2 linked regions of the Pseudorhizobium banfieldiae genome follow. The protein of the gene in region 1 interacts with the protein of each later gene in a pairwise test. Links are inferred from orthologs where the notes say so. Each region holds a gene or a part of one and is shown in the gene's direction. Other genes may lie near its edges.

Evidence for each region.
Region 2: the proteins of ftsH (region 1) and hflK interact in binary tests that used the Escherichia coli proteins (3 or more experiments, as listed by UniProt). The link is inferred for Pseudorhizobium banfieldiae from one-to-one orthologs.

The regions. Positions count from the first base shown.
Region 1 is NZ_FO082820.1:2,568,253-2,572,875, reverse strand. What follows is about bases 1,748-4,623. They hold ftsH (ATP-dependent zinc metalloprotease FtsH), read left to right. Parts: upstream 1,748-2,156; coding sequence 2,157-4,091; downstream 4,092-4,623. Other genes in these bases: glmM (phosphoglucosamine mutase), read left to right, coding at 4,305-4,623; tilS (tRNA lysidine(34) synthetase TilS), read left to right, coding at 1,748-2,057. In the rest of the region: tol-pal system protein YbgF, read left to right, coding at 1-714; more of tilS, read left to right, coding at 708-1,747. UniProt on the Escherichia coli protein: Acts as a processive, ATP-dependent zinc metallopeptidase for both cytoplasmic and membrane proteins. Plays a role in the quality control of integral membrane proteins.
Region 2 is NZ_FO082820.1:2,038,216-2,042,274, reverse strand. The notes cover bases 1,080-4,059. They hold hflK (FtsH protease activity modulator HflK), read left to right. Parts: upstream 1,080-2,007; coding sequence 2,008-3,111; downstream 3,112-4,059. Other genes in these bases: hflC (protease modulator HflC), read left to right, coding at 3,108-4,059; NT26_RS10095 (dihydrofolate reductase), read left to right, coding at 1,349-1,876; NT26_RS10100 (thymidylate synthase), read left to right, coding at 1,080-1,352. In the rest of the region: more of NT26_RS10100, read left to right, coding at 558-1,079.

The DNA.
Region 1 (4,623 bases):
ACGCAGGAAGACAATGAGTTCCGCTTCCAGGAGCTCGAGAAAAGCGAAAACGGAGCGGCCGGGAAACCGGCCGTCGCCGCTTCAGGCTCGCCGCAAGCGGTCCCCGAGTCGCCAGCTGACGACGTAGCGCGTATCATCGAGACCCCGCCGGCAACGGAACCTTCGCGGGCCGCTCCCGGCGAAACGGTGCTCGGCTCGATCGAGTTCGACCAGAGCGGCAACCCGAAGACGGTTACCCGCAACGAGACAGACAACTCCGCTGGCCTCCCCGGTGTCGACGCGGGACCCGGCCTGCCGCAGGCGCAGGATCCCCAGCAGACCGCGTCGCTCGGTAGCGAGAGCGATGTCTACCAGGTTGCCTACAATCACATTCTCTCCGGCGACTATGCACTGGCTGAACAGGAGTTCACGCAGTATCTCGCCAGTTTCCCGGAAGGCTCCCGCTCGGCAGATGCGAGCTTCTGGCTGGGTGAGGCGCAGTATTCGCAGGGCAAGTACAACGAGTCGGCGCAGACCTTCCTGAACGCCCACCAGACCTACGGCACATCAGCGAAGGCCCCCGAAATGCTGTTGAAGCTCGGCATGTCCCTTGCTGCCCTCGACAATAGCGAGACGGCCTGTGCCACCCTGCGGGAAGTGACGAAGCGCTATCCCAAGGCCCCTCGCGCCATCCTTTCCAAGGTTTCTTCCGAGCAGAAGCGTCTCGGTTGCTGATCGCGGCCGTGCAAACCGGCACCCAGCCACCCATTTCGCCTGATGAAGCCATCCGCAGCCTGCTGGCGCGACTGGCAAGGCCGGCCCGGCTCCTCGTCGCCGTGTCCGGCGGGAGCGATTCACTCGGTCTCCTGCTCTCCCTGGCCCGCCATCCACATGAAGGCATCACCCTCCTTGCGGTTACCGTCGACCACGGCCTGAGGGCGGCATCGGCGCAGGAGGCGGCTGAGGTGAGCCGCATCTGCCAGGGACTTGGCATCCCGCATGCGACGAAGAGGTGGCTCGGAGACAAGCCCGCAACCGGTGTTGCGGCCGCGGCCCGCGAGGCGCGCTACCGCCTGCTCTGCGAAGCGGCGGATGAGGTCCGCGCAACCGCCATCCTCACCGGCCACACGCTTGACGATCAGATCGAGACGGTGACGATGCGGGCGGGGCGGACGAGCGAACCCGATGCCCCCGGACTTGCCGGCATGGCTGAGGCCGTGCTTCTACATCGCCGCCACTGGCTGTTGCGGCCGTTCCTTCGGACGCGCCGGGAAGACATCCGTGTATTTCTGGACAGATTAGACCAGGACTGGATCGACGATCCTTCCAACGCCGACCGCCGTTCTGAGCGGGTCCGCACGCGGCTTGCACTGGCGGAGAAGCCAGCGGTCCTGCTCGACCAGATCGATGCCGTCTCCCGCCGACGTCAGGACATCGCCAACTCTGCGGCCGAATGGCTTCTAACCAACGCCACTGTCCAGCACTCGGTGCTGATGCGGGTACCCGTCGAGGGGCTTTCGGCGGACCCGGTCGTTCTGCGTTATGCCCTGTCCACGTCGATTGCCGTTCTCGGCGGACGCGAGCAGGGACCGGCGGGCCACACGCTCGACAAGCTCGTTGACGCATGCCGGCTCTACACGCCCTGGAAGATGACGGCAGGACGGGTGCTGATCGACCGCCGCAGGTCCGCGCTCTATCTTTGCCGCGAGAGCCGCAATCTTCCTTCGCTGACGCTGAATGCCGGCGAGATAGCTGTCTGGGACGGCCGATTCCGGATCGTTAATCGCGGTGCTGAGCCGCTGTCGCTGGTTCCGGCGAGAAACCCCGAAGGCGCCGCAGGACTGTTTGGGGAGGTCCCACCCTCGATCGCACTGCGGGCAGCGGGGGTGTTGCCTCCCGACCCTGCCGAAGGTTCCGTGGGTACGGCACTGGAAGCCTTTTTCTGCACGCCGCTGCTTGCCCCATTCGACCGCTTTTTGCCGCAGTTCGACCTTAGTGTCGCGAGCGCCTTCGCAAAGCTGATGGGCTGCGACGATTTTGCGCCCGTTCCCATCGAGGATTCGGTTCGGAAAAGATAACCAGTCCAGCCGCTTTGCCTTGGCAAGGGCTAGGTGCACCCCTATGTTAGCCGCAAGCACAGGCGGCTCTCAGGCCACCTCTCACTTCCGGGGAGTTCGATGAACCCAAACTTTCGCAATTTCGCCCTCTGGGCGATCATAGCGCTTCTGCTGATCGCGTTGTTCAGCATGTTCCAGACGGCGCCGTCACAGACGAGCTCTCGGGAGATCGCGTACTCGCAGTTCCTCAGTGATGTGGAGAGCGGTCGCGTTCGTGAGGTCGTGGTCACCGGCAATCGCGTCATGGGGACCTATGTCGAGAACGGCGCCGGCTTCCAGACCTATTCTCCGGTGATCGACGACTCGCTGATGGAGCGCCTCCAGTCGAAGAACGTCACCATCGTGGCGCGGCCGGAGAGCGACGGCTCCTCGGGTTTCCTGAGCTATCTCGGAACACTCCTGCCGATGCTGCTGATCCTCGGCGTCTGGCTGTTCTTCATGCGACAGATGCAGGGCGGTTCCCGCGGCGCCATGGGGTTCGGCAAGTCTAAGGCGAAGCTGCTGACGGAAGCGCATGGCCGCGTGACCTTTGACGACGTCGCTGGTGTCGACGAGGCCAAGCAGGACCTCGAAGAAATCGTCGAGTTCCTGCGTGACCCGCAGAAGTTCCAGCGTCTCGGCGGCCGCATTCCCCGGGGCGTTCTGCTGGTTGGTCCTCCCGGTACCGGCAAGACCTTGCTGGCCCGCTCCGTTGCCGGCGAGGCCAATGTGCCGTTCTTTACCATTTCCGGTTCGGATTTCGTGGAGATGTTCGTCGGCGTTGGCGCGAGCCGTGTCCGTGACATGTTCGAGCAGGCCAAGAAGAACGCGCCCTGCATCATCTTCATCGACGAAATCGACGCCGTTGGCCGCCATCGTGGCGCCGGTCTCGGCGGCGGCAATGATGAGCGCGAGCAGACCTTGAACCAGCTGCTGGTCGAGATGGACGGCTTCGAGGCGAACGAGGGTATCATCCTTATCGCTGCCACCAACCGTCCGGACGTCCTTGATCCCGCCCTGCTGCGTCCCGGCCGTTTCGACCGCCAAGTCGTGGTGCCGAACCCGGACATCGTCGGGCGCGAGCGTATTCTCAAGGTTCACGTCCGTAACGTGCCGCTGGCGCCAAATGTCGACCTCAAGGTGCTTGCCCGCGGTACGCCCGGTTTCTCCGGTGCCGACCTGATGAACCTCGTCAACGAAGCAGCCCTGATGGCGGCGCGTCGCAACAAGCGGCTCGTCACCATGCAGGAATTCGAGGACGCCAAGGACAAGATCATGATGGGCGCGGAGCGCCGTTCCTCGGCCATGACCGAGGCGGAGAAGAAGCTCACCGCCTATCATGAAGCAGGTCACGCCATCACCGCGCTCCGGGTGCCCGTCGCGGATCCCCTGCACAAGGCGACGATCATTCCGCGGGGCCGGGCTCTCGGCATGGTCATGCAGTTGCCGGAAGGCGACCGTTATTCCATGAGCTACAAGTGGATGGTCTCACGTCTGGTCATCATGATGGGCGGACGCGTTGCCGAGGAACTCACCTTCGGCAAGGAGAACATCACTTCCGGCGCGTCCTCCGACATCGAGCAGGCCACTAAGCTTGCACGGGCGATGGTCACACAGTGGGGATTCTCCGACGTGCTCGGCCAGGTCGCCTATGGTGAGAACCAGCAGGAGGTCTTCCTCGGCCACTCCGTGTCACAGTCGAAGAATGTCTCCGAGGCAACGGCACAGAAGATCGATGTCGAGGTTCGACGCCTGATCGACGAGGCCTATAACGAGGCCCGTCGAATCCTCACGGACCATCATGACGAGTTCGTCGCGATCGCCGAGGGGCTGCTCGAATACGAGACCCTCTCGGGCGACGAGATCAAGGCGTTGATCAAGGGGCAGAAGCCCAGCCGCGATCTCGGCGACGACGCTCCGCCGGCTCGCGGGTCCGCTGTCCCGACTGCCGGGACCAAGAAGGACGAACCCAAGGGCGGCGAAGCCGAAGGCGGAATGGAGCCGCAGCCCCACTAGCTATCGGGTCATCAAAATTAACTCTGGAAAGAGCCGTCCCTTTGGGCGGCTCTTTTCTGTTGGTAACGGGATGTAATGGTCTTTGACGCTATTTTACGTGTCAGGACCTGTGAAATATGGCATGACCGCAGCCCCTGAGGGACGGATGAGCCCCGTTTGGCCGCGGCAGATGCCGCGAAGCGCGCCATGGAGGCGCGGCACGAAGGAGCATGCATGACACGCCGCTATTTTGGCACCGATGGAATTCGAGGGCATTCCAACGCATTTCCGATGACCCCGGACCTGGCGATGCGCGTCGGGATCGCCGTCGGGAAGATCTTCCGCAATGGCAGCCATCGTCACCGTGTGGTGATCGGCAAGGACACCAGGCTTTCGGGCTACATGCTCGAGAACGCCATGGTCGCAGGCTTTACCGCCGCTGGTCTTGACGCCTTCATCCTCGGGCCGATCCCGACACCTGCAGTGGCGATGTTGACTCGATCGCTGCGCGCCGATGTCGGCGTGATGATCTCTGCCTCGCACAATCCTTACC
Region 2 (4,059 bases), 530 kb from region 1 along the record:
AGCGCCCGCTTGATGGCCAGTGCATATAATTTCGCAAAAAGGGAGAAGGTGAAGGCTTCTGTTGCCAGGTGCCTTCGGACCCCGCCTAAGAGTGCGACCCCTTAGGACTTGATTTGAAGTGTCACACCGCCATTAGGCAGCGAGACGAGCTTCCGCATAGTTGTCGTTTGCAACTACTATTGTGACCCGATAACGGCGGTATCATGCCGAGCAAAAGTTCGATCTTTACACCCTTGTCGATCCTATTTCGCCCCCATCAGAAGCCGGTCGTCTCGGTAGACCGGTTTTTGGTGGAGGCGCCGGGTACCGCCCCCGGGTCCAATAGGCTTATTTCATCGACCGTTTATCGCCATAGCCGGACCGAAGCCCGGCAAGGCAGATATAGGGATTTCCTTACGCCGTGAAAAGGGGTGCGAACTCGAATAGATCGCATCCTCGACCCGTTCGGATGCAGGTACCCTAACTTCGGGGGATAGACATCCCGGATGTCCTGTCGGCGCTTGGTTCCGGATGCTGCGGCCTGTAGGATGCCTACCGAACATAGTGGCAGTGAAATCATGCGGCAATATCTCGACCTTCTCCGACATGTGATGGATCACGGCACCGACCGTGGAGACCGAACCGGGACCGGCACTCGCTCCGTCTTCGGCTACCAGATGCGCTTCGACCTCGAGGAGGGCTTTCCCGTCCTGACGACGAAGAAGCTGCACCTGCGGTCGATCATCCACGAGTTGCTCTGGTTCCTGCGCGGCGATACCAACATCGCCTATCTGAGGGAAAACGGCGTCACCATATGGGATGAATGGGCCGACCAGAATGGCGATCTCGGGCCGGTCTACGGTGCCCAGTGGCGATCATGGCCGGCGCCCGACGGTGGCCATATCGACCAGATCGCCAATGTGATCGAATCACTGAAGACCAACCCGAACTCCCGCCGCCACATCGTTTCGGCGTGGAACCCGGCGCTGGTTGACGAGATGGCGCTTCCGCCCTGCCACTGCCTGTTCCAGTTCTACGTGGCGGACGGCCGGCTCTCCTGCCAACTCTACCAGCGGTCCGCCGACATATTCCTCGGCGTGCCCTTCAACATCCCGTCCTATGCTCTCCTGACAATGATGATGGCGCAGGTGACAGGGCTCAAGCCCGGCGATTTCGTCCACACTCTCGGCGATGCGCATCTCTACAGGAACCACTTCGAGCAGGCAGAGCTGCAACTGACGCGAACCCCGAAGCCCTTGCCGACCATGCGCATCAATCCGGCGGTGAAGGATCTCTTTGCCTTCCGCTACGAGGATTTCACGCTGGAGAACTACGTGGCCGATCCCAGCATCAAGGCACCGATCGCGGTATGACTGTTCCCGTCTCCATCGTCGTCGCGGTCGCGCAGAACGGCGTCATCGGCCGCGATGGCGGCATGCCCTGGAAACTTTCGACCGATCTTCGGCGCTTCAAGCAGCTGACCATCGGCAAGCCAATCGTGCTCGGTCGTAAGACGCTGGAATCCTTCGGCGGCAAGCCGTTGCCTGGACGCCCCCATGTCATCATAACCCGGAACCGTGATTTCAGCGTGCAGGGTGCTGTAACAATTGACGGCGTGGAGAAGGCTTTGGCCAAGGCTCAGGAAGTTGCTGCCGAGACCGGTGCTGCAGAAGTCTGCGTGATCGGTGGTGGCGAGGTCTACCGGCAGGTGATGAACCTCGTCGACGTGCTCTATGTCACACATGTCGAGGTTGCCGTTCCGGACGGAGACACGTTCTTTCCGCCTATCGATCCCGCTGTATTCGAGAAGGTCGAGGAGACGCTCGTTCCAGCGGGTGAGCGGGACGACTATCCGACCCGTTTTGCGATCTATCGCCGTCGCCCCGCGACAAACTGAAACATTTCGTTACCAAACACCCCGAAGTTATTGACGCGTCGTTGAAAGCACCGGCCGGCCTCCCTATAACGGGGGCAGGACGAGGGAGCTGCGCTTCCACGTATATGGGAGTGGCAAACAAAGAGGTTTTGATGCCCTGGAGCAATCAGAATGGCGGCGGCGGCCCGTGGGGCGGCGGCGGCGGCAATAATCAGGGCCCATGGGGTGGCGGTGGTTCGAACCGTCCTCGGGGCGGTGGCGGAAGCGGAAGTGGTGGTCCTCCGGATCTGGAAGACCTGATCCGCCGCAGCCAGGACCGTCTTCGCGGGATCGTTCCCGGTGGCTTCAACGGCGGGGCTGCGGTCTTCGTCATCCTCGCGATCGTTGCGTTCCTAGCGATCCAGTCCGTCTATACCGTTCAGCCGGATGAGCGCGGCGTGGAACTTCGCTTCGGCAAGCCGAAGGAAGAAATCTCCATGCCCGGCCTGCATTTCCATTTCTGGCCCTTCGAGACCGTCGAGATCGTCAAGGTCACCGAGCAGCAGCAGAATATCGGTGCTGCAGGCAGCGCCCAATCCTCCGCTGGCCTCATGCTGTCTGGCGACCAGAACATCGTCAACGTGCAGTTCTCGGTACTCTATACGGTCAGCGACCCCAAGGCGTATCTTTTCAACCTGGAAAGCCCTTCCGCCACATTGCAGCAGGTCGCCGAGAGCGCCATGCGCGAGGTGGTCGGTCGTCGCCCGGCGCAGGACATCTTCCGCGACAATCGCGAGGATATCTCGACCGAGGTCCGCGCGATCATTCAGGGGACGATGGACACCTACGGTTCCGGCATCTCCATCAATGCCGTACCGATCGAGGATGCAGCCCCGCCGCGCGAAGTAGCCGATGCCTTCGAAGAAGTGCAGCGCGCCGAGCAGGATGAGGACCGTTTCGTCGAAGAGGCCAACCAGTACGCCAACCAGCAACTGGGTCAGGCTCGCGGTCAAGCCGCGCAGATCCGCGAAGAGGCGGCAGCCTACAAGGATCGCGTCGTGAACGAGGCACAGGGTGAGGCGCAGCGCTTCATCTCCATCTATGACGAATATGCCACCGCCCCAGAGGTCACGCGCCAGCGTATCTTCCTCGAGACCATGGAGACGGTCCTGAAGAATTCCAACAAGATCATCATGGATGAGCGGCAGGGCGTCGTTCCGTACCTGCCCCTCAACGAACTGAACCGTGGCAGCAGCCAGCAGGGGGATAACCGATGAGTTCCAATCGCCTCCCAGCTATTTTGATCGGTCTCGCGATCCTGCTATTCCTCATTTACTCGTCCGTCTTCGTGGTGAACGAGCGGGAGCAGGCTATCGTTGTCCGCTTCGGTGAGATTCAGGACGTAAAGGCGGAGCCTGGCCTGTACTTCAAACTGCCCTTCGCCTTCATGGACGCCGACCGGGTGCAGTATGTTGAGGACCGGGCGCTTCGCTTCGACCTCGACGACATCCGCGTCCAGGTCCGCGGCGGTGCCTTCTACGAGGTTGACGCGTTCGTGGTCTACCAGATCAGCGATCCCCGGCGGTTCCGCGAAACGGTTTCCGGCGACCGGGAGGCTGCCGAGGCCCGTCTTCGCACCCGTCTCGACGCCGCTCTTCGCCGTGTCTATGGTCTGCGCAACTTCGATGCAGCCCTGTCGGACGAACGGTCGCAGATGATGCAGGAAGTCAATGCACAGCTGCGCGATGCGGCCGAGTCGCTGGGCCTTGCAGTCCGTGACGTCCGTATCCGTCGCACAGACCTTACCCAGGAAGTCTCGCAGCAGACCTTCGAGCGGATGAAGGCCGAGCGTCTTGCCGAAGCCGAACTGATCCGTGCCCGCGGTAACGAACTGGGCCAGACGCGGCGCGCGATCGCCGACCGTCAGGTGGTGGAGATCGTCTCCGCTGCCCAGCGAGACGCCGAAATCATCCGAGGCGAAGGCGATGCCGAACGCACGAAGATTTTCGGCGAGGCATTCGGTCGCGATCCTGGCTTTTTCGAATTCTACCGGTCGATGCGGGCCTATGTCGCCTCCATCGCCGATCAGGGCACGACCATGGTCCTGTCGCCGGATTCGGAGTTCTTCAAGTACCTGAACAATTCGCAAGGGGGCTCGGCTGGTGTCTCCAGCCAGACACCGGCGGCTCCGCCCGCTGCGGCGGGCGCTTCGCCAGGTGTTCCTG